3 regions of the Lutispora sp. genome follow, and region 3 is predicted to be linked to each of the others. Evidence: a T-box and tRNA genes for the amino acid it is inferred to sense, from the RefSeq annotation. Region 3 holds a T-box; the other regions hold tRNA genes.
The links. The T-box of region 3 lies ahead of glyQ (glycine--tRNA ligase subunit alpha). A T-box ahead of a tRNA ligase gene usually reads a tRNA of that ligase, here a tRNA-Gly.
Positions count from the first base shown of each region.

Region 1: it has a tRNA-Gly gene. The T-box ahead of glyQ (glycine--tRNA ligase subunit alpha) is inferred to sense a tRNA for this amino acid. The anticodon was not compared.
Region 2: it has a tRNA-Gly gene. The T-box ahead of glyQ (glycine--tRNA ligase subunit alpha) is inferred to sense a tRNA for this amino acid. The anticodon was not compared.

Region 1 covers NZ_JAWLCK010000007.1:9,058-14,637, forward strand. Annotated here, with positions in the region: gene ACESM9_RS02380 (hypothetical protein) at 74-1,384, shown strand; gene ACESM9_RS02385 (class I SAM-dependent DNA methyltransferase) at 1,399-2,145, shown strand; gene hslO (Hsp33 family molecular chaperone HslO) at 2,164-3,048, shown strand; tRNA gene ACESM9_RS02395 (tRNA-Val) at 3,130-3,205, shown strand; tRNA gene ACESM9_RS02400 (tRNA-Asp) at 3,212-3,288, shown strand; tRNA gene ACESM9_RS02405 (tRNA-Phe) at 3,294-3,369, shown strand; tRNA gene ACESM9_RS02410 (tRNA-Gly) at 3,381-3,455, shown strand; tRNA gene ACESM9_RS02415 (tRNA-Cys) at 3,461-3,534, shown strand; gene ACESM9_RS02420 (DUF6873 family GME fold protein) at 3,758-4,510, shown strand; gene ytxC (putative sporulation protein YtxC) at 4,594-5,502, shown strand; gene ACESM9_RS02430 (DUF445 domain-containing protein) at 5,570-5,580, shown strand, end outside.
Region 2 covers NZ_JAWLCK010000012.1:32,119-41,047, forward strand. Annotated here, with positions in the region: gene ACESM9_RS03705 (GerMN domain-containing protein) at 33-1,079, shown strand; gene rph (ribonuclease PH) at 1,162-1,932, shown strand; gene ACESM9_RS03715 (XTP/dITP diphosphatase) at 1,907-2,521, shown strand; tRNA gene ACESM9_RS03720 (tRNA-Gly) at 2,753-2,826, shown strand; tRNA gene ACESM9_RS03725 (tRNA-Arg) at 2,832-2,908, shown strand; tRNA gene ACESM9_RS03730 (tRNA-His) at 2,923-2,999, shown strand; tRNA gene ACESM9_RS03735 (tRNA-Gln) at 3,012-3,087, shown strand; tRNA gene ACESM9_RS03740 (tRNA-Leu) at 3,151-3,234, shown strand; tRNA gene ACESM9_RS03745 (tRNA-Gly) at 3,258-3,332, shown strand; tRNA gene ACESM9_RS03750 (tRNA-Arg) at 3,371-3,447, shown strand; gene ACESM9_RS03755 (ISL3 family transposase) at 3,647-4,822, opposite strand; gene ACESM9_RS03760 (Fic family protein) at 5,343-6,497, shown strand; gene ACESM9_RS03765 (N-acetylmuramoyl-L-alanine amidase family protein) at 6,734-7,348, shown strand; gene ACESM9_RS03770 (PolC-type DNA polymerase III) at 7,515-8,036, shown strand; gene ACESM9_RS03775 (hemerythrin domain-containing protein) at 8,128-8,541, opposite strand; partial or broken gene ACESM9_RS03780 (M24 family metallopeptidase) at 8,766-8,929, shown strand, end outside.
Region 3 covers NZ_JAWLCK010000033.1:2,588-11,516, reverse strand. Annotated here, with positions in the region: gene ACESM9_RS07025 (HD family phosphohydrolase) at 1-1,557, shown strand, start outside; gene ybeY (rRNA maturation RNase YbeY) at 1,658-2,164, shown strand; gene ACESM9_RS07015 (DUF3048 domain-containing protein) at 2,201-3,253, shown strand; gene ACESM9_RS07010 (cytidine deaminase) at 3,258-3,662, shown strand; gene era (GTPase Era) at 3,619-4,560, shown strand; gene recO (DNA repair protein RecO) at 4,570-5,325, shown strand; gene ACESM9_RS06995 (DUF4342 domain-containing protein) at 5,355-5,903, shown strand; T-box leader at 5,984-6,155, shown strand; gene glyQ (glycine--tRNA ligase subunit alpha) at 6,205-7,098, shown strand; gene glyS (glycine--tRNA ligase subunit beta) at 7,115-8,929, shown strand, end outside.

The DNA of each region.
Region 1 (5,580 bases), on a different contig from region 3:
TAGTCAATTGTATATTTAAGCTTATTATTGTAAAATCAATTATAGTAATATCTTTGTTAGGGAGGTGGCATTTTTGAGAGGAAAACCTATCACTGGAATATCAATACTATTGGCTATTATTATGATTTGCACTTTTTCGACTACGCTGGCGGATGAAGAAAATATTTGGAATGGCTACGATGTGCAAATACTTAACACCTACGACATTCAGTTGGTAGGACAGAACTCGGCAATTGAAATTAATGAGGACAAGCTGATTTATAATGGGGAGTATGTTATAAAAAACTTGACTCAAAATACTTTGGAGGCAATACTGGGTCTACCTTCAAATAATCTGGAGAATATACAAATAACTGAAAAGGGTAACCCAGTTAAATACTATAACAGAAATAAAAGCTATATCCAGGATAGATATCCTTCAGATACTTTACCTAATGCTTCGAAATGGCATACAGCCAGCCTATGGTTCAAAGCTAATGAAACTAAAGTTATTAATGTAAGGTATGAAAGCAAGCTTAAAAACGACAGCAAGGGAATGTATAGCATCAGATATCATAAGAATAAAGATCTTGTGTACTCAGATGCATCTACTATTGTACTTTCACTATATGATTTTTATCCATACAATGTTTTAGATACAATTGGAATTACAGAAGAGAAGACAGTATTAAGTGGCAATAAAAGACTTACAATGGAAGTAAATAAAGGCAGCGAGATACTTGGTTTAGATTATGAACTGGTTGATAAGCTGTCCGTTGATAGATTTGATTTCAGTTCCGATAAGAAGCTCAAAAATATTGCAGCTTCTTTTAGAAAGAAAGACTACGAATCTGTAAATACTCTATGTGATGAATATCTTAACAATCCAACAGATCCAACTTTTAATTCAAACCAGATTAAATATATAAAAGCCGAAGCTTATAGAAAACAGGCAGATTTCTCTAAATATGTGGAGTATATTAAGGACTTGAATTATAATATGTTGTATCCAAGCAGACTAAAATATAAGATATTATATGATTTAGATCAGACCATAGAAAAGGATGTATCAGATTTAGAGCTGTTGGATATTATGAAAACTTTACAAACTCAAGCAAAAGAAGATAATGAATATATCAACAAATGGATGGAGACAGCCGGAAAGAATTATATAGAAGTTGTTGAAATTATTGAACAGGAAAGACCTGAGCAAAATGTTGAAAAAGAGAGTATTATAGATAAGACTATTGCATTATTTAAGCTGGAGAGCTTGATGGAGAAAATTAAAGGTTTTAAATATCTTTCAATTATCTTTATTGTAATTTCTTTTATAACGGGATACTTGTTAGGCAGAAGAAAAAAGAAAAGAAAGAACACTATTTCATACTATAAATTTCACAGATAAGGAAGTAATGTCTTATGACTTGTTATGAGAACTTTGCCCAAATATATGACACATTGATGGATGAAGTGGACTATGAGAAATGGGCAGAATACTTACATCATATAATTAAATCTAAAGGTATAACTCCAAATTATGTCTTAGATTTGGCATGTGGAACCGGTAATATAACAATACCTATGTCCAGGCTTGGTTATAATCTATGGGGAATAGATGCATCAGAGCAAATGCTTTCAATAGCTGAGAATAAAGCTAGAATGTATGGAGAAAAAATCAGATTTTTGAGACAAGACATGAGAAATCTGACATTAACAAGGAAATTTGACGCAGCCCTTTGCGCTTGTGATGGAATAAATTATATAACTGACAAAAATGAACTCACTAAAGTTTTTCAAGGAGTTAACAAAATCTTGAATCCTGGCGGAATTTTTATATTTGATATAAGTAGCTTCCATAAACTTAAGAGAATAATAGGTGATAACACTTTTATTGAAGAGAAAAATGGGGTCTTTTATAGCTGGGAGAATGAGTTCGATGTCAATTCTTCAATTGTAACCATGAGGTTGAATTTTTTCGTACCTGATGGCACACTATATAGAAGAATAGAGGAGATTCATATTCAAAAAGCTTATAAAATTGAGGAAATATATGAAATTTTAAAAGAGACAGATTTCAACGAAATTGAAGCTTTGGATGAATTCAAATATACTCAAGCCAATGAAAAAAGTGAAAGAATATTTTTTATAGCTAAAAAGTGTCAATAGGACAAAATAGGAGGTAAAATGAAAGACATATTATTAAGATGTACCAGTGCAGATGGGAGTATAAGATTATTGTGCTGTACAACAATAAACATTGTTGAAGAAGCTAGATTGATACACAACACCTACCCTGTTACAACCGCAGCTTTAGGGCGTATGTTAACTGCTGGTAGCATGATGGGAACCATGTTGAAATCTGAAAAAGATAAGATAACATTACAAATAAATGGAAAAGGACCTGCCGGGAGCATTATTGTTGTATCAGATATAACAGGTGATGTTAGAGGTTATATAGCTAATCCATTTGTAGATTTGCCATTAAATGATAAAGGAAAGCTAGATGTTGGAGGAGCTGTAGGTAGAAACGGCATTTTTACTGTCATAAAGGATTTAGGCTTAAAGGAGCCTTATATTGGTCAGGTACCAATTGTAAATGGTGAGATTGGAGAGGATATAGCTTCTTATTTTGCCTCTTCTGAGCAAACACCTACAGCTGTGGCATTGGGTGTCAGAATCGCTATTAACGGCAATGTAGATTCAGCAGGTGGTTTTATTGTGCAAGTAATGCCACAAGCTGATGATAATACAATAGATCTATTAGAAAAAAATGTTACAAGCATCAATTCAGTAACTGATATTATTGCTGATGAGGGAATTGAAGGTCTAGTACAGATTATAATGAAGGATATTGAATATACAATTCATGAAAGAAAAGAGATAAGATATAGGTGTAATTGTAATAGAGCCAGGTTGGAAAAAGCGCTAGTTGCTATAGGAGTAGAAGATTTAAAAGAATTAATCGAGGAACAAGGTCAAGCAGAATTGATATGCCACTTCTGCAATAAAAAATACTTATTTAATAAAGAGGAACTTCAAGATATATTGAAAAAAGCAATACAAGTTTAAGCCATTTAGCTAATTTATAAATTTTTTAACTTGACTTTGAAGCAACTATGCTGTATACTAAATCTTGTCGTTAGAGACGATGGGCGCATAGCTCAGCTGGGAGAGCATCTGCCTTACAAGCAGAGGGTCATAGGTTCGAGCCCTATTGTGCCCACCATCAAATGGCCCAGTAGTTCAGTTGGTTAGAATGCCAGCCTGTCACGCTGGAGGTCGACGGTTCGAGCCCGTTCTGGGTCGCCATTTGAGCCTTGGTAGCTCAGTCGGTAGAGCAGAGGACTGAAAATCCTCGTGTCGGTGGTTCGATTCCGCCCCAAGGCACCATTTAACTAAATGCGGGTGTAACTCAGTGGTAGAGTGTCACCTTGCCAAGGTGAAAGTCGCGAGTTCGAATCTCGTCACCCGCTCCATATAAGGCGACATAGCCAAGTGGTAAGGCAGAGGACTGCAAATCCTTTATCCCCGGTTCAAATCCGGGTGTCGCCTCCATAATTAGATAATATTATTGAAATACTTCTCCTAGGAGAAGTATTTTTTTATAATAATTCAAAGGTGAGTCTAAATTAGTGTTAACTTAACCTTATGAATTTAAAGAAAGACTTCCTTGATTCCTATAATATTCCAATTAGAAACCATCTTTATATGAAAATGCTATTATAAGTTTAAAATAATGAAACAATAAAATTATTATGTTTTACAAGGTGGAGCGAAAATGAGCATATTTATTGAAAACCCCAACCTTCCTATAGATAAAGTAAAAACTGTTATATTGGATTATAGGGTAGATGGTGAAATTTTATCAAAATTATTATATATGGATATAGATATAATAAAGACAGAAAGATGCAATGAATTATACGAGGCGATAAATGGACATCCTGATATATTGATTCATCATATAGGAGGAAACTCTTTGGTCATTGCACCAAACATATATGATAAAGTTGCCGGGAGGTTTTTTAAAAAAGGATTTGCATTGACAAAAGGTGCTACATGGCTACAAAGAAACTATCCAGAAAATATAGCATATAATGTATTAAGAATGGGCAAATTTGCTTTCCATAATACAAAGTACACAGATCCAGAAATCATTAAGCTGTATGAGAAATACGAAGTAGAATTGATTCATGTTAATCAGGGTTATACTAAATGTTCTGTTTGCATCGTAGATGAACATTCTGTAATAACTCATGATATAGGAGTAGCTAGAGTATTAGAAAAGTATGGGATAGAAGTGCTTATTATAGAGCCTGGTGATATTGATATAGTTGGATTAGATTATGGCTTTATTGGCGGTTCTTCAGGTTTGATTTCAAGAAATGTTATAGCTTTTACAGGAAGCATGAAGGAAATGAAAAGCTATAATAAAATTGTGGAGTATATAGCTTTAAAAGGTATTGATATCAAAATACTCAGCAATAAGAAAATCATGGACATTGGTTCAATAATGCCTATAAGCTATTGAAGTTCAAAGCTTTTGGGCTGATTAGGCCATTGAATAATTGTTTTAGTAACACAAATAATACTTAACAGGAAGGAGTTGAGCAGATGTACTTAACAACCATTGCTGTTAGAAATAATGATGAAAAGATTAAGAATCATATCTTTTCAGGCCTTGAATCCATTAGTAATGAAGATATGCGCATCACACATGAAGAATATACAGCAGGAGATACAGTTTTTATAAGATGCGGATTAAAGGAAGGCTTTATGTCAAAATTAATAGAAAACAGATCCAGTGAAGACTTTAAATATTCGCTTGCTCAAGTGTTGTGTGATGTTATTATAGATAATTATGAAACTAAAATATTGAGAAAGATAATAAAAGAGTATTATCTATATTTGACAGAATATGAGAGAGAATTAATCTATGAGTCAACCATAAAACTTCTTGCTGCAGAAGATGGATATAGAGATGGTTTTTATGGTCAAACCAGACGAACTAGAATTATAAGAAAAATATTGAACTATCTGAAGTCAGAGAACTTCATAATTATAGATGGCTTTGTAAATTTCAGATTGAATGACTATATAAAAGAGCTGGCAGATTTGGTGGAAAGATCAGTGGAAGAATATATTGCCGAGAGGGAATATAATGAATTTATAAAACTTCTAAGATATTTTGTGGAGATTCAAGAATGCAAAGTAGATATTGTAAATGTTGTTCCTATAGATAAAGGCGGTTATATATTGATTGATAGCAAGAATAGTCCTATTAATTGTGAATGCTTTGAAGAACTGAGAGCTGAAATTGGAGACAATGATATAAGTCTAGATGATCTTCTCATAAGCACACTAATCACTATAGCTCCAAATAAGGTTATCATTCATGATTGCCAGAATTTCAAAAATAAAGAACTTTTCAGAACTATCACCAATATATTCTACGATAGGATAGAGCTATGCAGAGGGTGTGATCTTTGCGGCATATTAAAGGTAAATAAGGAATTAAATTGATGAATTATGTCACCTGTTTATATGTTATAATTATTATTAATTATTTGTATAGACAGGTGAATTATATATGTATAAAGT
Region 2 (8,929 bases), on a different contig from region 3:
ATATAATATAGAACTTTTAGGGGGTGAAAAGGTTGAAAAGAAAACTTTTGGTGGTAGCAGTTGTCCTATTATGCATAACTCTTACAGGATGCACCAATCCACTAACCTCTCTCAGGGAATTTTTCAACAAGAAAACAGCAGTAGAAATGGAGCCTGTGGAAGAGGAGGAAAGGGTAACAGAAGACTTGAGTGAAGTTTCAGCAGAGCAGCCCAATGATACAAGAGCAACAGTATTATATTATAAGGACTATGAAAATTTATTGGTACCTGTAATGAGATACATACCCAAGGGTGATTTGGGATTGGCTAAGGCTGCAATAAAGGGCATAATATACAGTCCTGAACTGATGGAAGACTTGAAGCCTACAGGATTATTGCCAACATTACCTCAAGGAACTAAGATAAACGGGGCTGTAATAAAGGATGACGGTTTAGCTATTTTGGATTTTTCCCAAGAATTTTTAAATTTTGACAGCGCAGAAGGAGAAGCTTTAGGTGTTAAGGCGCTGGTATACACTTTGACAGAGTTTCCCAATATTAAATCCGTACAAATAAGGGTTGATGGAAAAACCATTGATGAAATGCCCTACGGAACAAAAATTGGCGAAGCTTTAAAAAGAACAGAAATCAACTTAGTAAAACCGGAAAATTTAAGTGATAAATTATCAAAGGTTATGGTATACTATCAAAAGAAGGGAAAAGGAAATTATTCATATTTTGTTCCATTGACAAAACTTGTTTCAGGGTACACAAACAGTGCCCAGGCAGCTTTGGATGTGTTGCTGGAGGGACCAAATCCAGGCACAGGGCTTGTAAATCCTTTCCCTGCAGGCACCAGACTTTTGGATGTGGAAGTCAATGATGGTATCGCCTATGTAAACTTTTCGAAGGAAATACTCAATGTAAGTTCTGCTGCAGAAGAAAGAGCTATAATTAAATCTGTGACATTAACTCTAAAGGAGTTTCCGGCTATAAATAAGGTTAGACTGTATGTAAACGGACAAACCATAGACGACACTGACAGCATCGGCTCAAATGAATATCTGGATGTGCCCGTATTCGTGAATTTTTATGAATAGAATTTGATATCCACTTGGGTTAACTCAAGTGGGTTTTATTTAAAGTACATAAGGTAACTGCTGTATGAAAGGATGAATGAAAATGGAGAGAATAGATGGAAGAGAATTAAATCAACTAAGGCCTGTTAAGATCACCAGGAATTATTTAAAGCATGCTGAAGGATCCGTGCTGATAGAAATGGGAGATACAAAGGTTATTTGTACTGCCAGTGTTGAAGAGAGAGTACCTCCTTTTTTGAAAGGACAGGGAAGAGGCTGGGTTACAGGAGAATATGGTATGCTTCCTCGCTCTACGGAAGTCAGGAAGCCTAGAGATTCAAGCAGAGGTAAAGTTGACGGTAGAACCATGGAAATACAAAGGCTTATTGGAAGAGCATTGAGGTCAGTGGTAGATTTGGAATCATTAGGAGAAATAACTATCTTTATCGATTGTGATGTAATACAAGCAGACGGAGGTACAAGGACTGCCTCAATAACGGGGGCTTTTGTGGCTTTGGCAGATGCTTTTGGCAAGCTTCTGGAACAGGGAAAAATCTCAAAGATGCCGTTGAATAGCTTTGTCGCGGCTGTCAGTGCGGGAATAAAAGATGATACTGTAATGCTGGATTTGAATTATGCAGAAGACTCTACATGCCAGGTGGACATGAATATCGTCATGACAGAAAAGGGTCAGCTGGTAGAGATACAAGGTACAGGAGAAGAAAAACCATTTACCAGACAAGAAATGGACCAAATGCTTACATACGCAGAAAAGGGCATAATGGAATTAATTAAAATACAAAAGCAAAGCCTTGGAGAACTGGCTGATAAGATAGGAGTTGGAAATATTGGAAGTAGTAGCAGCAACCAATAATCAGCACAAGCTGGAAGAGATAAGAGCTATACTAAAGGACATTGGGTATGAGGTGCTTTCTCTGGATGATGTAGGAATAAAAATTGATATAGAGGAAAATGGAACTACTTTCAGAGAGAATGCACTGATAAAAGCCAGAGAGATATGGAGACTAACAGGAAAGGCCAGCATCGCAGATGATTCAGGCCTTGAAGTCTTTGCATTAAATGGAGAACCCGGAGTATACTCAGCAAGATACGCAGGAGTAGAAGGAAATGAAAAGGATAAGGCAAACAATAAAAAACTTTTGCAGAATATGAAAGATATTCCGGAGAACAAAAGACAAGCCAGATTTGTCAGTGCAATAGCTTTTATATTTTCTGACGGCAAAGAAATAATTACAGAAGGTTATATAAATGGAGCTATTGGACATGAAGAAAAAGGAGATAATGGCTTCGGATATGATCCTCTTTTTATAATCGATGGATTGGACAAGACCATGGCTGAATTAACTTCAGAAGAAAAGAACAAAATAAGTCACAGAGCCAATGCATTGGAGAAATTAAAAAAGGAATTAATTCAATCAGCATCACAAAACACGAATAAATAAAGAAACAATGTAGAAATTAATAGATAGAACAAAACAATACTTTTAAATTGTGCTTTTTTGGTTATTGACTGAAAGATAAAATTCTTATATACTAAGAAAGGTTTCTGATTTAACATTAACAATTAGAAATAATATACGCTATAACCCTTTGGAAATCATGTAAAAATTGTTATTGACAGACCATAAAACAGATGCTATAATTTATAAATGTCGGTAACAATTAAATAACAAGCGGGTGTAGTTCAATGGTAGAACGTCAGCCTTCCAAGCTGATCGCGAGGGTTCGATTCCCTTCACCCGCTCCATACATGCGCCTGTAGCTCAGTTGGATAGAGCAACGGACTTCTAATCCGTGTGCCAGGGGTTCGACTCCCTTCAGGCGCACCATTTATATAATTGTGGTGGGTATAGCTCAGTTGGTTAGAGCGCCAGATTGTGGCTCTGGAGGCCGTCGGTTCAACTCCGACTATCCACCCCATAAATGACATCCTGGGGTGTAGCCAAGGGGTAAGGCACCAGACTTTGACTCTGGCATTCCGTTGGTTCGAATCCAGCCACCCCAGCCAATTTTTCTTTGACTGGTTGGCTGTTAAATATGTCGACCATGTAATATGCAACAAACTAAATATGCGGGATTGGCGGAATTGGCAGACGCGCTAGACTTAGGATCTAGTGTCAACGACGTGGGGGTTCAAGTCCCTTATCCCGCACCATTTACAAGCAATCAATGGAGTACGCGGGTGTAACTCAGTGGTAGAGTGTCACCTTGCCAAGGTGAAAGTCGCGAGTTCGAATCTCGTCACCCGCTCCATTTATTTTTATTTTTGAAAAGTTAAGAAATATACATAAGCGCCCATAGCTCAGTTGGATAGAGTCGCTGACTTCGAATCAGTTGGCCGGGGGTTCGAGTCCCTCTGGGCGCACCATAAGAAACTGTAGGCACTACATAACAATGTAGTGTTTAAGACTCTTTGTCAATTGTTGGGGTGGGAATCTTAAAAATTCCTACCCTTAACTTGTTTTATGAGCATTTTAGTGTTATGTAGATGAAGATGATGTTTTTTTGCACACTTAATAAGCCAACTCCCGTTGACTGCGGATTTTCTATGTATTTTAATTGTTAATTTAGCATATATGTAAAATTCTGTTTCTAAATCTATTGAAATTTCTTATGCCATAGGATATTCGTTTTAATACTTTAATCTTGTTGTTGTACCCTTCTGTTGCTCCATTTGTATAGCCATACTTAAAGGCATTTAAGATTTCTTTGTGCCAGTTTCTAAATGTACCAATACAGGACTCAAATTCTTTGATACCAACTGATTCAGCATATTTTATCCAGTCTAAGAATGCTTTTCTTTGTTCTGAGTACTTATTCATATTGCATATATCATAGAATAACTCTTTAAGTAAATATGCTTGTCTTAAATCATCGTTATATAAAAGCATCAAATCAAGGGCTTGTTTATCTTCTTCAGTAAGTTTATGATTTCTTTTGAGAATAAGACTTTTACTTCGTTTGTAGTACTTCCTTAATGCTGCTGGCATAGTCTTTTGAATTCTTTTTCTAACGTTTTCAATAGCCCATGTAACTTGCCTAATAAAGTGATACTTATCTATGATTATTATTGCATTTGGAAAAAAGATACAGGCAATATCAGCATATTGATTCCACATATCACAAACAAAGAACTTAACCTTAAGCCTTTCGTGCCTTGGAATTGATGAAAAATATTCAATAAGACAGTTTTGTTTTCTGTCTGGCAGAATGTCCAAGACTCTATTCTTCTTTGCGTCAACAAGTATACACTGATATTTCCCAGTCTCTGCATTACCTTTAAACTCATCAATAGAAAGTACTTCAGGTAACTTATTGAGCTTTGGGTATTGAATTCTATCAAATATCCTTATTACTGTTGGTACAGATACATTTGATTGTTCAGCAACAAATGATAAAGAAACGGACTTTGTTAATTCATCGCAAATATAAGCAGCCATCCTATTTGTCATACGGTAATATCTTGGCAGGAAGTCATATTTCTCATAGAACCTCTTGCCACAGCTGCAGACATATCTTCGCTTTCTAAGTACCAGGTATACATATTTTGCGGAGATAGGTAGATCCTTGATTATTTGATTTCTATAATCATGAACTTTTGAAGTTACTAAACCGCAAAGAGGGCATTTAGTTTTCTTTGGCTTGGTAGAAATAAATATTTTGATGCTTTCATAAGAATGGGAAACCTTATTTACAAAAACCCCTTTTAAATTTAATAAATTTGCAGTAGAATAAGAGTGCACTTATATCAAAACTCCTTTCAATGTTTTTCTCCGCAATTAACATTTTAGAGAGTTTTGCTTATAAGTGCATCTTTTTTTGAAAAAATGTTAGAGATTTTACACCCCAATATTAATTATAGAACCCTTTATGTTTAGGTAGCTAGTAAAGGTACTCGAACGGGAGTATTTTTCCACCCTTGCGTGATAGGGAGCGAAGCGACTGAAGCAGGTAGACGCGCATCTATAGAATAAGTCAAAACTAAATTTTAATAATTTGCTATTACTTAACATAATAGAATGTTAAGGTGTACTCTGTGAGCAAATAGTATTTAAAACCAATTATACAAAAAACTACATATAAGTTAGCTATAATAATTGCTTTATTAAAAAAAATAAGCTAAAATTTTAATAAGGTTGCTTCTTTAATGTTCTTATTAAAATATATGTAAATAATATTTAGTTTAGCGGGATTTTATTAAAAAAAATATATAAGTTTTAATATGATATTAATTATCTATATTTAAAGGAGTTGTTGTATGCTATGAAAAGTCAGAATCGTTCAGGCAGGTTTATAAGGCAGATATCTAATTACGCTGCATTTATTCCAAATCCTTTGCCGCCAGATCCACCTATACATATAGACAGCGAAATGATAAATCTATTGTCTGCTGCAGACAGAAAATTAGGTAGATTGGATGGCATAACTCAAACTCTACCCAATCCTGATTTATTTGTTGCAATGTATGTAAAAAAAGAAGCTGTTTTAAGTTCACAGATTGAGGGTACGCAAGCATCATTAATAGATATACTTGAAAATGATGAAGAAAACCAAGAATACAAAGAAAAAAGTGTTGAAGAAGTAGTGAATTATGTAAATGCTATGAACTATGGTATAGAAAGACTGAAGGATTTACCTTTGTGTTTAAGACTAATAAGAGAAATCCATGGTGTTTTACTTAAAAATGCTAGAGGTGGAGAAAGAAATCCGGGGGAATTCAGAAAGTCACAAAATTGGATTGGACCTGCTGGATCTACTCTTTTAGATGCAGCATTTGTTCCCCCGCCAGTACCAGAAATGCTAGATGCCATGAATAATTTGGAGATGTTTATAAATGATGATGATGACATACCACCACTGATAAAGATAGGTTTGATCCATGCTCAATTTGAAACGATACATCTATTTCTAGATGGCAATGGGAGAATGGGAAGATTGTTAATAACTTTTTGGCTATACCAACAAAAAATATTATCAAAACCTCTATTATATTTGAGTTTTTATTTCAAAAAAAATCGTGTTGAATATTATGATCGTCTAATGGATATAAGATTAAAAGGTGATTGGGAAGGATGGTTAAAGTTTTTTCTTAAAGGTATAGCTGAGGTGTCGGATGAAGCAATTGATACTGCAAAACGAATTCTTGAAATGAAAGATCATCATGCATTAAAAATAAATCAGCAATTAAGAAACCCATCAAACGGATTAAAACTTTTAGAAAGGCTATTTGAGAATCCAATTGTAACTGTTAATAAAGTTTCTCAAATGTTAGAAGTATCATATCCAACAGCAAGTACACTAGTTAATGAGCTCTGCAATATAGGTTTACTGAGAAGTAACTCGAATGCTCAACGTAATAGAAAATTCTCTTATTTTGGATATATTAATATTTTACAAGCAGGCACAGAGCTGAAATAAACAGTTTTGATATCCTTATTAAAATCATAAACGCGTCGTTGTATTCTATACTGCCCTTTATATCCAGAAATAAGCATATGAACTCAAGTGCGAAAGTCGAACTATATGGAGATTCAGGGAAAATTATAGTAACTATAGTTATTATATAATTAAAATAAGATTATGAATTGCTTGTATGATGAAATATTGAACAAGTATTCTAGAATCGAATAAGATATAGTGGGGTGGTGAAGAGTATGGAATATGTTATAAATCACATTCCTATAAGAAAAGGAAAAAGGCCTGGAATAAAAGCAAATATGACATCTATTACTGTACACAATACAGGCAATCCTAAAAGCACTGCAATGAACGAAAGAAATTGGTTAGTGAATCCTGATAATAAAAGAACTGCTAGCTTTCATATTGCAATAGATGAAAAACAGGCAGTTGAATGCATACCTTTAGATGAAGTAGCCTATCACAGCGGAAAAGCCGAAGGGAATAGTACCAGCATAGGCATAGAGATATGCGAGAGTGGCAACTACAAACAGAATGAACAAAATGCTATAGAATTAATAGCAAAAATGCTTGTTGAGCGTGGATGGGGTATAGATAGGGTACGCACTCACAAGAGCTGGTCAGGAAAACAGTGTCCATGGAAGATACTACCCTATTGGAATGATTTCTTAGGCAGAATTCAAAAGGAAATGGATAAGTTATTAAAGCAACAAGAAGAAGATAAAGTAAGCGATTGGGCAAAGGATGCATGGAAATGGGTAAAAGAAAATGGAATAAGCGATGCTACTAGACCAAAGGATGTTGTAACCAGAGAAGAAGTGTGGACAATGCTGTATAGAATGAGAGGGTAGTTGAGAGGCTATCCTCTCGTATTTTGTAATGCACAGTATCCTCTGATACTTCTACAGCATATAAATATTGGATTTGAGCATGAATATCTGGCGAAAAACTAATGATTTTGGAATAGAATTTATGTTAAAATTTGAATAACTACTTTATGGATTGTGAGGTATAAATATGATCAAGATACCGAAGGATTTTGTAGCATTTGATCTGGAGACCACTGGTTTCGCTCCACCATGCAAAATATTAGAAATTGGAGCTGTCAAGGTGATAAACTATAAAATTATTGATGAGTTTCAGACCTTTGTTGATCCATGCTGCATTATTCCAAAACACATAACAGAGATAAATGGCATTAACCAGCAAATGGTGAGTAATGCCCCTGAAATAGGAGATGCTTTACCTTTATTCTTAAAGTTTATCGGAAGTCTGCCTATTGCTGCTCATAATGCTTCCTTTGATATGAAATTCATAAACCATGAGGGTATGAAATTGGGATGTCGTATAACCAACAAGGTAATCGATACCCTTGCATTATCCCGGAGGCATTATCCTAGATTGGAGAATCATAAGTTGAATACTGTTGCTCGCCATTTAGGTGTTATAAACAAGCTTGAGCATAGGGGACTTTATGATGCTATGGTAGTTGCTGAGATAATGATAAAAATGTCTCAAGATGATAAACAAGTTGTTTAGTGTTATGAGTTCCTCCTTGATGAAATCAACAACCACGTATTATTTTTTTATTGCCTCCCATATTGTGATGTTTAGGCAAAGCAATAATACATTAATATTCAAGCAAAGGATATAGCTTATCGTCTTCTTTATTTATTCTGTTTTTTATCATGTCAAAAATTATCTTGCTTTCTGCAATAAAACCTTCTTTGTTATTAAGAATTTTACCAGGTACATTATATCTTTGAACAAAAGAAGTAAAGCTTTCAGCAACGCTGCCCATTTCATAATTAAATGCATGTGCAATATTCCATACATCTTCTTTGTTGCTATTCATGAGTTGAGGGTACAAGAACTTGTCTTCAGAAATCAAATGCATTTTTAATTTACCTGCCAAGATATTTAAATTATATGAAATATCTTTTGCGTATACAGCCAGATTATCATTCATAATCAAGGTTTCAATATTGTTGATAATTGTTAAAATATCTCTATGTTGTCTCTTAAGCAAATTCAAATTGCTCATTTAATTCTTCCTTTCTTTTTCATAGTGTAATTGTATAGATAATATAAAATTGCAATCCTTATATTGATATTGTAATGGTAAGTATTGCTTTTTTCTGTAACAAATATTACGAAATTTAACTATATAAGGCTCAGAAGCTAAACTTCCTGGCATGAAAGAGGACATTGTATGTGATATACTATGAGCAGTGATGATACAATAATAAGCCCATGAGGAGTGGTAATATGAAAAAACCTATAGAAGACCTGAGGAAGCGAATGAAAGATGAGAATATAGATGCATATTTATCAATGAACCCAATCAATAGAAGATACATAAGCGGTTTTACCGGAAGTACCGGATATGCTGTGGTAAGTGAAAAGAATGCTGATTTTGCTACAGATTTCAG
Region 3 (8,929 bases):
GAACAGATGGAAAGTAAGAAAGAAGAAATAGTTGAATTTTTTACTAAGTTGCCAAAGCAGAACAAGCTCAACGATATAGGAGCACAGATTGCTGTAACTATAATAAAACCTAATCTTCTCTATGATGAAGAAGAAACTGAGCTAAGGAGAGAAGAAGCGAGGGCGGATATAGAGGAAATATTGATTAAAAAAGGAACAAGGATAGTAAGCAAAGGGCAAGAAGTTAATGAACAACAGATACAATTGCTTAAAGCTTATGGACTTCTAAAGGACGAAAACGGAAAGGATATGAGGATAAGTTTTTCCTATGGTGCTTTGTTAATGGCAACTATGATAGTATTTTGCTTATATATTTGGCGCTTATGCCCAAATGTATGGACAAGCAATTCTGTATTGCTGATGGTCTGTATCAATATTATTATTACATTGATGATAGCGGTAGGAACAAGACCTATTTCTCATTATATGATGCCAATCCCTGCATGTGCCTTTATTGTAACAATTTTAGTAAATACCAGAATAGCTATTGTTACAAATATAGTTTTGGTTATAGCCATTGGTTTCTTGACGGAATTTAATACAACTCTAATGGTAGCTTTTCTGTTGTCCGGAGTATTAGGTTCTATAATAGTTGCAAAAACTCACCATAGAAGTATGGTCATATATGCTGGATTAGCTTCAGCTTTGATAAATACTATTTCCATAGTGAGTTTTGGTTTGATAAACAATATCGAGATCAAATACTATATATATGATGTGACCTATGGCATTGTAGGAGGAATCTTTACTTCAGTGCTCACAATAGGTCTGCTTCCCTTTTTCGAATCGGCTTTTGATATAATAACACCTACAAAGTTACTGGAATTGACTAACCCCAATCAACCACTCTTAAGGAGACTTATGATCGAAGCTCCCGGTACTTATTATCATTCCATATTAGTAGGAAATCTTTCCGAAGCGGCAGCAGAAGAGGTGGGTGCAAATGCTTTGCTTTGTAGAGCCGGTTCTTATTATCATGACATTGGGAAACTAAAGAGACCTTATTTTTTCAAAGAAAACCAAATGACACAAGACAATCCTCATGATAAAATTTCACCTAATCTTAGTGCATCAATTATAATATCCCATGTTAAGGATGGAGTAGAAACTGCTAAGAAAAATAAGCTTCCTTCGAGAGTAATAGATATAATAAGCCAGCATCATGGGGATACACTGGTAGCTTACTTTTATCATAAAGCTCTTAAGGCTCAAGGGGAAGAGACTGTAGAGGAAGATAAATTCAGATATCCCTGGCAAAAGCCTCAATCCAAGGAAGCTGCCATAGTAATGCTGGCGGATTCTGTTGAAGCCTTTGTCAGATCTCTCAGTGAGCCTTCAAAAGAAGAGGTTGAGAAAGGAGTAAGAAAGATAGTTTTTGACAAAATAAATGATAATCAGCTTAGCGAGTGCAGCCTAACACTTAAGGATATGGAAAGTATTATTCAGGCTTTTGTAAAGGTTCTTGAAGGCATATTCCACGAAAGAATTGAATACCCTGAGAATCTTAAAGAGATTTAATATATAATACAGCAAAGACATTAAAACTGATAGAGTAGACATACGAACTTAGAGCATAGAGGGAGACCTGACATTATACTGTAGGAAACCAAAACATTTAATGATTAAAGGAGAGGGTAGATTGGCAGTATTAATAGATAATAGACAGAACCATATTGATATATCCAGCGATAAGGAGATATTGGTGGAAAGGATTGTTAAAGCTGTTTTAGACTATGAAAAATGGGATGAAGAAGTTGAGGTAAGTATATCGTTTGTAGATAATAAAGAAATTCAGAATCTCAATAGGGAGTTCAGAAATATAGATGCTCCTACGGATGTTTTGTCATTTCCTATGTTGGAATATGAGGAAGGAAGTGATAATGAAGCTTATTCAGAAGAAGATTATATTGAAGCAGAAATACCTTTGGGGGATATAGTCATATCCACAGAGAAGGTCATTGAACAATCAAAGGAATATGGTCACAGTCAGGACAGGGAATTAGCTTTTCTGCTAGTGCACGGAATGCTTCACTTGTTAGGTTACGACCACATGAATGCTGAAGATGAACAGATTATGTTTAAAAAACAAGATGAAATACTGGACATGCTCAATATCAAAAGATAATCACTGACTATAATCTTATGTGGAAGAGGGGTTACAATGAAAACATCATGGAAACTTTTATTAATAATTATTGCCATTGCTGCAATGCTAGTTTCTGCTTGTCAGCCTAAAGAAGAACCGAAAGAGACTGAGGAAACCATAAATGTTGAAGAAGAACCAATAGTAGAACCGGAGCCTGAAATAGTTCCAGTAAATAAATATATATGTCCCCTTACCGGTATAGGGGTAGAACAAGAGGCGGACATAAAATATAGACCAGTAGCTGTTATGATAGATAATGAAAGAAGTGCCAGACCTCAATCAGGCATTACAGAGGCAGATATAGTTTTCGAAATGCCTGTAGAAGGTAATATTACCAGGTATATGGCAGTATATCACCATACACCTTCAGAAAAGATTGGTCCTGTAAGAAGTGCAAGGCCATATTTCATAGACAAGGCTTTGGAACTTGGAGCAATATATGTGCACTGTGGGGGAAGCCCACAAGCCTTGAAGGATATAAAGGATTTAAAAGTAGATGCCTTTGATGATTTGGCAGGTACTCCAGTTTATTGGAGATCCACAGACAGAAAGATGCCACATAACCTATACACCAATACAAAATTCATAAGAGAAGTGGCGCAAACAAAAAAAATAGAAAAGGACACTGCTCCTAAATATTTTAAATTTAGTGATGAATTTTTTATTCCTGAAGGAGGAAATGGTCAGAAAGTAGTAATAAACTATGATAAAAATTATAAGGTATCATACATATATAATAATGATGAAAAAGTATATTATCGCCAGATTAACGGTGATAATATGAAGGATAAAGAGAACAAAATGGATATAAAAACAACCAACATCATAATCGAAAAAGTAGGTATCAAGGTTTTAGACAGCGCAGGCAGACTCGCAGTTAGTAATATTGGCAAAGGAAGGGGTTATTTGCTGACAGGTGGAAAGCTTGTAGAAATAGAATGGAGCAAATCAAGCCGAAGTGGGAAAACTACATATAATAATCTAAAGGGAGAAGAAATAGTAATAAATAAAGGCATCACTTGGATTCAGGTAGTACCGGATTATACCAAAATCGAATTTGGAGAGTGATTAAATGGATTATGAAAATTTAATTGAGAAGGCTAAAGAAGTCAGAGAAAGAGCTTATGTCAAATACTCCAATTTTAAAGTAGGGGCTGCATTGCTGTGCAAATCCGGTAGAATATACACCGGATGTAATATTGAAAATGCTTCCTATGGTGCAACAATATGTGCTGAAAGAGTAGCATATACAAAGGCTATTTCGGAGGGCGAGAAGGAATTTGAAGCAATTGCAATTGTCAGCAGCGGCGATGGAATAGCATATCCCTGCGGTATTTGCAGACAGTTTATGTCCGAATTCGGTATGGATTTAAAGCTTATATTTACTGATGGGCATAAGATTGAAACTTATAGATTACATGAACTCCTACCTCATGCATTTACTGAATTTGAAGCTGAAGTTGAAGGAGGTAGTTGATTTGGATGCAAACTTCAAATCCGGCTTTGTGTCTATAATCGGAAGACCCAATGTGGGCAAGTCAACTCTCATAAACACCTTAATGGGAGAGCGATTAAACATAATATCAGAAAAACCTCAGACCACTAGAAATACTATAAGGACCATACTCACCCATAAGGATTATCAAATTGTTTTCCTAGACACCCCAGGAATTCATAAGCCAAAGCATAAATTGGGCGAATACATGGTTAGTGCTGCTGTTCAATCACTTAAGGGTGTAGATGTGGTGGTTGTGCTAATAGATTGTTCTACTCATATCGGTAGTGGTGACATATATATATTTGAATCAGTGAAAAATATAAAAACAAGAAAAATACTTGCGCTGAATAAAATTGATAAAATATCAAAAAGAGAATTAGAAGGCGTTCTGGCGAAGATCACATTATACGAAGATATTTTCGACAGCATTGTGCCTATATCTGCAAAAATGGGAAATAATACAGACGATTTGATAACAGAAATAGTTAAATTTCTACCAGAAGGTCCTATGTATTTCCCATCAGATATGATAACCGATGTTCCAGAAAAATTTATTGTTGCCGAGTATATAAGAGAAAAAATATTGCTTCTTACAAAGGAAGAAATACCTCATGGAACTGCAGTTGAAGTCACTTCAATGAAAGAAAGGGATAATAAAGATCTTATAGATATTGAGGCTACCATATATTGTGAAAAAGAATCCCATAAGAGAATCATCATTGGAAAGCAGGGATCCATGTTAAAAGCAATAGGAAGCAGAGCAAGGGTTGACATAGAAAACCTATTGAATTGCAAAGTTAATTTGCAGCTTTGGGTTAAAGTGAAGAGAGACTGGAGGGACAATCTGTCAGCTCTTAAAGCCCTAGGATTTAATTAGAGGTGTAATATGGCTATACTAAAGACCCAAGGTTTGGTCTTAAAATATACAGATATAAATGAAGCAGATAGAATACTAACTGTATTGACAAGAGATAAGGGCAAAATCAAGGCAATTTCAAAAGGCTGCAGGAGACCTAAAAGCAGCCTTCTGCCAAGCAGCGAGCTTTTTGCCTTTAGTGATTTCATATTATATAAGGGTACAAGTTTCTACCATGTAAGTTCAGGAGAACTTAGAGAATCCTTTTATGACATAAGAAATGATTTATTAAAGCTGTCCTACGCAGTTTATTTTACAGAATTGGCAGATACTGTGACAGATGAAGATATACCAAGCGAAAGACTATTTATAATTTTATCAAAGACACTATATTATTTATCCAGAAATGAAATACCAATAGGAATATTATCATGCGGGTACCAGCTTAAACTTATGGACTTAAGCGGTTTTAGACCACAGATTAAAAAATGTGTTAATTGTGGCAGTGAAGAGAATTTGCAGAAGTTCAGCATAAAATTAGGAGGTGCCTTATGTAATCTTTGCTTTGAGCATGACAAAAGCGCAATAAAAATTAGTGCAGGAACATTAGAAACAATTGGATACTTATTGTCCACACCAATTTCAAGATTAAATACAATAAAAATTGATAATACTATTTTTATAGAGATTGATAAAATCATTGTGGACTTTGTCCAAAATCATTTGGACAAAAGATTTAAATCCATGGATTTTATCAATAGTATAAAAAGCCTCGAAAGAGAATAATTCATTGGTCAATGAAAGGAGAATGCGGAGTGGACATTACGCTGGATAAAATAGACATAATTAGAGACAGAACCGGCGTTTCATATAAAGAAGCCCGGGAGGCTCTAACACTTGCTAATGGTAATGTGGTAGATGCATTGATAAATATTGAGGAATCTAATAACAAGAACTGGACAGAGACCATATCTGTTAAGGGTAGCGAGCTTGTAGACAAGTTAAAAACCATAGTCAATACAGGAAATATCAATAGAATAAGAATAAAGAAAGATGATGTTGTTATACTGGATATACCTGTTACAGCAGGAGCCATAAGTGCAGTAGTTATGCCCAAAATAGCTGCTATCGGTACTGCTGCAGCATTGCTGACCAAATGTACAATTGAAGTAGAAAGGCAAAATAAGGGAACAGTTAATGTTTCAGAAGCAATCAATACTACTGTAAGTAATGTGGCGGATAAAGTTAAAGATTTCGCAGATGATCTAAAGAATGCAACCCAAAATGTCGCTAACAATAGTGTGGTTGCAGATAATAATATTGATACTGGTTGCTGTCCGGAAATCAATACGGAATTGCCATAAAGCCTATTGACAAAAGAAAATGATTTTGCTAGATTAAATTACAAGAGTTATTTATGACTGTAATACAAATACAAAAGTTATTTATGGCTGTGATAGAGAGGAGTAACTATAAATACAATTTTAGAGAGCTGATGGTTGGTGAAAATCAGTATTGATTTATAGTGAAGGCACTCTTGAGCCAATGTGGATAAGAGGGCGGCTTTAGCCGACCAATAAGGGTGGAACCGCGGAAGTCAACCTTTCGTCCCTTGCAGGGATGAAAGGTTATATTTTTTATTACAGAAAGTTGGGAGGAAATGAAATGACTTTTCAAGAGATAATTCTAACATTACAAAACTATTGGGCTAAGCAAAACTGTGTTATAGCCCAGCCTTATGATGTGGAAAAAGGAGCAGGTACCATGAGTCCTTATACATTTCTCAAGGCATTAGGTCCTGAACCATGGAGAGTTGCATATGTAGAGCCATCCAGGAGACCTGCCGATGCCAGATATGGTGAAAACCCAAATAGAGTCTACCAGCATCACCAATATCAGGTAATACTGAAGCCATCTCCAGATAATATACAGGATTTGTATTTAGGGAGCCTTATGGCCCTTGGTATAGACCCTAAAAAACATGATATAAGATTTGTTGAAGACAACTGGGAAGCTCCAACTCTTGGTGCCTGGGGATTAGGCTGGGAGGTTTGGTTAGATGGTATGGAAATAACTCAATTTACATACTTCCAGCAAATAGGTGGTTTTGATTGTGAACTGGAATCTGCAGAACTTACTTATGGATTAGAGAGAATTGCCATGTATATACAGGAGAAGGATAATGTTTTTGACATTGAATGGGTTGATGGAGTTACCTATGGGGACTTCTTTAAGATGGCGGAAGTGGAGCATTCAAAATATAGTTTTGAAGTGGCTGACACTAAACTGTTATTTGATTTTTTCGATTCTTATGAAGCAGAAGCTAAGAGAGTAATAGAAGAAGGACTTATACTTCCTGCCTATGATTATGTTTTAAAATGTTCTCATACCTTTAATGTATTAGATGCTAGAGGCGCAATAAGTGTAACAGAGAGAACAGGATTTATATCAAGGGTGCGAAACTTAGCAAGAATGGTAGCTCAAGCTTATTTAAAACAAAGAGAAGCTATGGGTTATCCCTTGATTAAAAAGAAGGCTGACATTGATTCAGATAGATAAGAAGGAGGAGAGCGAAGTGGCTAAAGACTTAGTCTTTGAAATAGGTACGGAAGAAATACCTGCAAAATTTATGAATAGAACATTAGAGCAATTAAAAGAGATTGCAACAAAGGCACTATTAGAAAACAGAATTGGATATAAATCTCTTGAAACATATGGTACACCTAGGAGGCTTGTGCTTTATGTAAAAGACATGGCTGAAAAGCAGGAAGACTTAGAAACAGAAATAAAGGGTCCTTCAAAAAAGGCTGCATATGATAATGACAATAATCCAACTAAAGCTCTTTTAGGTTTTGCAAAAGGAAATGGGTTGGATATAAAGGATATATATATAAAAGAACTATCAGGCGTAGAATACATTTATGGCAAGAAGCATCTTGCAGGAATGGATACAAAGGAAGTATTGAAAACATTGCTGCCTGATATACTAACATCCATAAGTTTTCCCAAATCCATGAAATGGGGGAATAAATCCTTCAGATTTGCCAGACCTGTGAGGTGGCTAATGCCCATTTTTGGTGATGAACTCATTGACTTCAATAAGGATGATATAATCTGTAGCAAATTTACCAGAGGACATAGGGTTTTATCTACAGGTGAAATAGAGATAGATAGTGCAAATGAATACTTTGATAAACTTAGAGAAGGCTATGTGATTGTGGACCAGAACGAGAGAAGAGAGATAATCAGAAGGCAATGTGAAGATATTGCACGAGAGAATAATGGTAAGATCATACAAGACGATAGTCTTCTGGAAGAAATAGTATACCTGGTAGAATACCCTACCGCTTTGTTGGGAAGCTTTGAAGAAGATTATTTGAAACTTCCTAAGGAAGTCATAATAACACCTATGAAAGAGCATCAGAGATATTTCCCTATAGAAGATGATAAGGGGAATCTGAAAAATAATTTTATTGCTGTTAGAAACGGTGATGACAGCTTCATTGACATAGTGCGACAGGGGAATGAAAAGGTTTTAAGAGCAAGACTATCCGATGCTGAATTTTTCTATGAAGAAGATAAGAAAGTATCCCTCGAACAATGTGTAGAAAAACTTAAATATGTAGTATTTCAAGAGACCCTAGGGACCATATATGATAAGACTATGAATATAATGAATAATTCTTCTTACTTAGCAGGGGAATTAGGATTAGAAGATAGTCAAAAAACTATGTTAAATAGAGCTGCTTACTTAGCTAAAGCTGATTTGGTCACCAATATGGTTAAAGAATTTGACGAACTTCAGGGCATAATGGGAAGAGAATATGCCTTGGCTCAGGGAGAGAGACCAGAAGTTGCAAAGGCCATTGAAGAGCATTATATGCCCAGAAATGCAGGAGATAACATGCCTGGATCACTTATTGGGGCAATAGTAGGTATTGCAGATAGAATCGATACCATAAGCGGTTGTTTCTCCATAGGAATACAGCCAACTGGTTCTCAGGATCCCTATGCATTAAGGCGCCAGGCTATAAGCATAATAAACATTATTCTAGATAAAGAACTCCATATTAATCTTAACACTCTTGTAGAAAAGGCTATTTCACCATTTGTAGAGAAGAGAATAATCAAAGATGAACCATCAAAAGTAGTAGATGATATTATGGAATTCTTCAAGCAAAGACTGAAAAATGTATTATTGGATAAAAATTATGAATATGATGTTATTGATTCAGTATTAAAAGCTGGATTGACTGACATACAGGATAGTCTTCTGAGGGTTAAAGAACTTTCAAAGTGGAAGAGCCAAGAGGAGTTTTTAGATATAGCATTATCATTCAACAGAGTAAGCAATTTGGCTTCCAAGGCAGAAAGCGCAGATATAAATACC